Regions from separate parts of the Flavobacterium frigidimaris genome, predicted to be linked through region 1. Evidence: riboswitches for the same ligand, from Rfam matches in the RefSeq annotation. Region 1 holds a riboswitch; the other holds the start of a gene.
What was found. A riboswitch is a leader RNA that binds a small molecule or an ion and turns the genes downstream of it on or off. The one in region 1 is predicted to bind S-adenosylmethionine.

Region 1 (2,209 bases):
TTTGAAAGTTCTTTGATAAACTGATTTGTGGAGATATTACAAGAGTAAAGCTTTGTTTTGTAGGTTTTTACTTTGTTTTTATAAAACAAAACTTTTGTAAGATGTTTTATATCGTTAAAAAGCGCTTTTTCGTCGTTTTTTTGTCTTAATTTACTTAAAATAATTTGTGTATTTAAAATAATATTTGCATATTTGTTAAACCCAAAAGCTACTGAATCAATGAACTTAAATGTCTATAAAATGTTTTGCGCCATTTCGGTTAATACCGTTGGGATGTCTTTTGCTTAAATTGTAAGAAAACAACAATATTATACGCAAAGCCTCCCAATAATTTTAGGAGGCTTTTTAATTTTATATGAAAATGCAAGAATTTAAAATAACAAATAAATCACAGATGAATAAATCCCTACAGATGAACAAGATGTTCACTGTCGCATTTATTTGCGTATGCGTCTGTTGATTCCAAAAGAATATATAAGTTTAAAAAACTTAAACCCTTTTGGTACACTAATCCAAAAGGGTTTTTTTATTCCATCCGGCTGGCTTAACACAATAGTAAACGAATAATAAAGATAATAATACACAAACTAAACTAAACTTAAATATCATGAGCACATTAAACTACTTATCAAAGACATTTTCAACATTGAAAAACAGAAGTAAAAGGAACAATCCTCCGCCGAAAAACGAATTGATCCATCCAAGATTCGGAATAACTGAAACGGATAAAAAAACAGATAAAAAAGAACCGAATTCTTTATTGTTTTTGATGTATTCAAAAGAAAATGAAACGCTTTTTATCTAAATCGAAAAGTATCATAAAATAGGGGAAAACCTGCTTAATTTTACTGGGCTTTTAGTTCGGTAAATTTTTGCGTGTAATAAGTTTTAGTTTGAATTATATTTATGAAATTGATGAATCAGTTTAGATAAAATTTGTTTGTTTAAGAAAATAGTAGTTAATTTGCACCTTTAAGTTCAAAAACGTATTGAAATGTTATAAAGAAAGGACGAGGGATTAGACCCGATGAATCCTTAGCAACCCTTCGGTAAAGCGAAGAAGGTGCTGCATTCTACCACGCCCAAACGTGGAAAGATAACAACAAGAATTTTTCTAGTTTCACTCTAGACTTTTCTTTCTAATATTTCCAGATACAAATCAATAATACAACAGATTTGAAAATTGGAAAATATACCAAACCCCATTAGCATACAAAATTTCACCACCGAAAATGGTGCACTTTATCGTTCGTTACCTTTAAGTTTTACCATTTCCGGTTTGCCATTACATAGCGCGCCTATTGTTTTGGTTAATCATGCTTTGACAGGAAACGCTCAGGTGACCGGCGAAAATGGTTGGTGGAACGACTTAATTGGAGAAGGAAAAACAATTGACACCAATAGATATACCATACTGGCATTTAATGTTCCGGGTAACGGAACAGATTCTTTTTTAATTGAAAATTACCAGGATTTTACGACCAGAGATATTGCCCGAATTTTTATTAAAGGACTTGAAAGCTTGGCTATTAATCAGGTTCATACTATTATTGGGGGTTCTGTTGGTGGAGGAGTTGCCTGGGAAATGTTGGCTTTAGAATCTAACATCACTCAAAATTTGATACCCATTGCAACCGACTGGAAATCGACGGACTGGATGATTGCGAATTGTTTTTTACAGGAACAAATCCTGAACAATTCATCAAAGCCAATTGAGGACGCAAGGATTCATGCTATGTTGTGTTACAGGTCTCCAGAATCATTTAAAGAAAAATTTCAACGTACGGTCAATGAAAATCTTTCCATTTTTAATATAGAAAGCTGGTTGGCACATCACGGAGATAAATTGCAAAAGAGATATCAATTAGCTTCTTATAAATTGATGAATCAATTGCTTAAAACCATAGATATTACAAGAAATAGTGCCGATTTTGAAACTTTAATGTCAAGAACAAATGCAGCGATTCATATTATCGGAATCAATTCGGATTTGTTTTTTACTGCCAGAGAAAATAAAGAAACCTATCAGGAATTAAAAAAGTTTAAAGAAAATGTTTTTTACAGCGAAATTGATTCGGTTCACGGACATGACGCTTTTTTAATCGAGTACAAACAATTAGATCATTTACTTGCCGATATATTTAAGGCAGAAACAATAGCAAAATAAAATGAAAATATTAAAATTTGGAGGTAAATCATTATCAAACGG
Region 2 (2,209 bases), on a different contig from region 1:
TCGACTAAATAATTCCCCGGAATGGCTCTTACTCCATATAATTTGGCAATGGCGCTGTTCCAGAAAAGTAAATCAGAAACATGTAACCAAGTCAAATTATCATCCTGAATTCCTTTAATCCAATTTTCTTTCTTTTTATCCAAAGAAACGCCTATGATGTTAAAACCTTTGTCGTGATACTCTTTATAAGCCGCAACGATATTTGGATTTTCTCTTCGGCAAGGTCCGCACCAAGAAGCCCAAAAATCAACTAGAGTATAACCTTTTAAATTTTCAGAAAGACGTACTGGTTTACCCTGCGGATCATTAGCTGTGAAATCAGGGGCTTTTTTACCAACCGCTAATCCGTCCAAAACAGTAACCAGCTCTTTTAGTTCTTTTACGTAAGTGGTGCTTTGCAGATTTTTATCGAGCAATGCAATGTTTTGAGTTATTTGTTCCGGCGTTAATCTATACGACCAGTTTCTGTACAATACATAAGCCGAAACTATAGATTTAGGGTTTTCAGTAATGAATTTACTGATTTCTACATCTTTTGATTTTTTATAGGCTTCGAATAAATTCTGAGATTCAGAGCCTTCAACTATAGAACTTGTATAATATTTCTTTGGACTTAATTTTACTGTAATTGACGTTTTTTCAAGGAAAATATACAATGGAGACTCTTCTGTGTTTACACTTAATCCGTATAATTCGGGTGTTTTAACTTTAGTTTTAAAACTAAAATTTCCATCTTTTACTTTTACCGAATCGATTGTCGTAAACATTTTATTGTGGAATTTTTGCAAATACACATATTGCGCAACTGTATCTGTAACAGTTCCTTTTAACTGTAAATTACTTTCTTGCGCCTGAGTTTGTGAAACTCCAAGAAATAAAGCAAAACCTAATAGTATTTTTTTCATTTTATTTTGATTTTAAGTTGATCATGTGATTTTTTATTTTAGTTTAATATTGGGCAAAAGAATTCCTTTAGGCCATTGAAAAAGGCTTTCGGTAGATGGTATTTAAAAAGAAATGAGAGAGAGAATTAATGCTTTCGCATTCGGAAACCTGCAAGACTATATTCTTCGAAGATTGAATTCAAAAGTTCGTTACTGTCGTGTAAAAAATGCAGTTTGGTTTTCATTTTAAAAAATAAATAATTTCAACAATGATGACCTTATTCAGATTTAAGCAAATCTTTCTTATCTGTCCGCTACAGCGGAAGGATTTAGCACCTTATTCGGTAACAGGTTGCTAAGACGTCAATGGGCCTACTCCCTCAGTCTTTCTGGATAAGTATCATTCAGAATTTTTCTGTGAAACAAATATATACATAAATTCTATAGAACTAATATAGTTTAAAGTTTTTTTTGGATTTTATATTTCAAAAATTTAAATTAAAAAAACAGGACAGCAGAATTTTTGGAGTTCATACCTTAAAGTGGACATAGAAAACAAAATCTTTGGCGTTAAAACAAGAAAACGCATAAACAAAAAAAATACTTTAAAATATTTTGCTAATTACATTTACAGAAATTAACTGTACAGTATTGAGTAGAATAAAATGTATTTGAGGTACAAGTAAGATACAATTTAAAGAATTACTATTAGAAACATAATCAAAACAATTTTATAACACAGGCCTAAAATTTTAGTATTTAAAAGTTTTGTGGCATAATCATGGCGCAATGTAATTTATAAAACTAAAATTCCAGCAAAACAAAGGTTTGACAAGCTTAGGTTCGAAACTTTTAGAAAAACATTAATTTCTTCATTGGGTTTAAAACATGGGTTCGGAATGATACTGCTCTATAAAAAATTAGTACTCTGTTTTTGTGCAAAATTGAGGAATACCGAAAACTATTCCCATTTATAACTAATACTATATATATTGGCTCTTATCCTTAAAAAGGATTCTAACAGCTACAATAATTATCAATGGTACAGCAATACCCAATATCAAAAGGCCAAAATACTGATAATAGTCCTTGATGTAGTCATTTTGGTCTGCTAAAAAAATAAATGAAGTTTTCATTTCATTTTGTGTAATCAAATAGGAATTTGAAAAATTGTTTCCCCAATGCAGGCCTATGGGCAGTAATATGCTTCCAGATCGATTAAGTGCATTGGAAAAGATGAGTATTGCAAAAAAATAATTTGATAATTGAAAAGGGAAATTCCACATATTACCCGAGATATCATGCATACTCATGAAAACAATAGA

Region 2: another riboswitch for S-adenosylmethionine. It lies ahead of B0A65_RS18155 (TlpA disulfide reductase family protein); the one in region 1 lies ahead of B0A65_RS08225 (alpha/beta fold hydrolase).

What each region holds. Positions count from the first base shown of each region.
Region 1 covers NZ_MUGV01000015.1:151,967-154,175, forward strand. Annotated here, with positions in the region: gene B0A65_RS08220 (hypothetical protein) at 608-805, shown strand; SAM riboswitch class I at 995-1,103, shown strand; gene B0A65_RS08225 (alpha/beta fold hydrolase) at 1,184-2,167, shown strand; gene thrA (bifunctional aspartate kinase/homoserine dehydrogenase I) at 2,169-2,209, shown strand, end outside.
Region 2 covers NZ_MUGV01000034.1:30,129-32,337, forward strand. Annotated here, with positions in the region: gene B0A65_RS18155 (TlpA disulfide reductase family protein) at 1-905, opposite strand, end outside; SAM riboswitch class I at 1,185-1,284, opposite strand; gene B0A65_RS18160 (CPBP family intramembrane glutamic endopeptidase) at 1,868-2,209, opposite strand, start outside.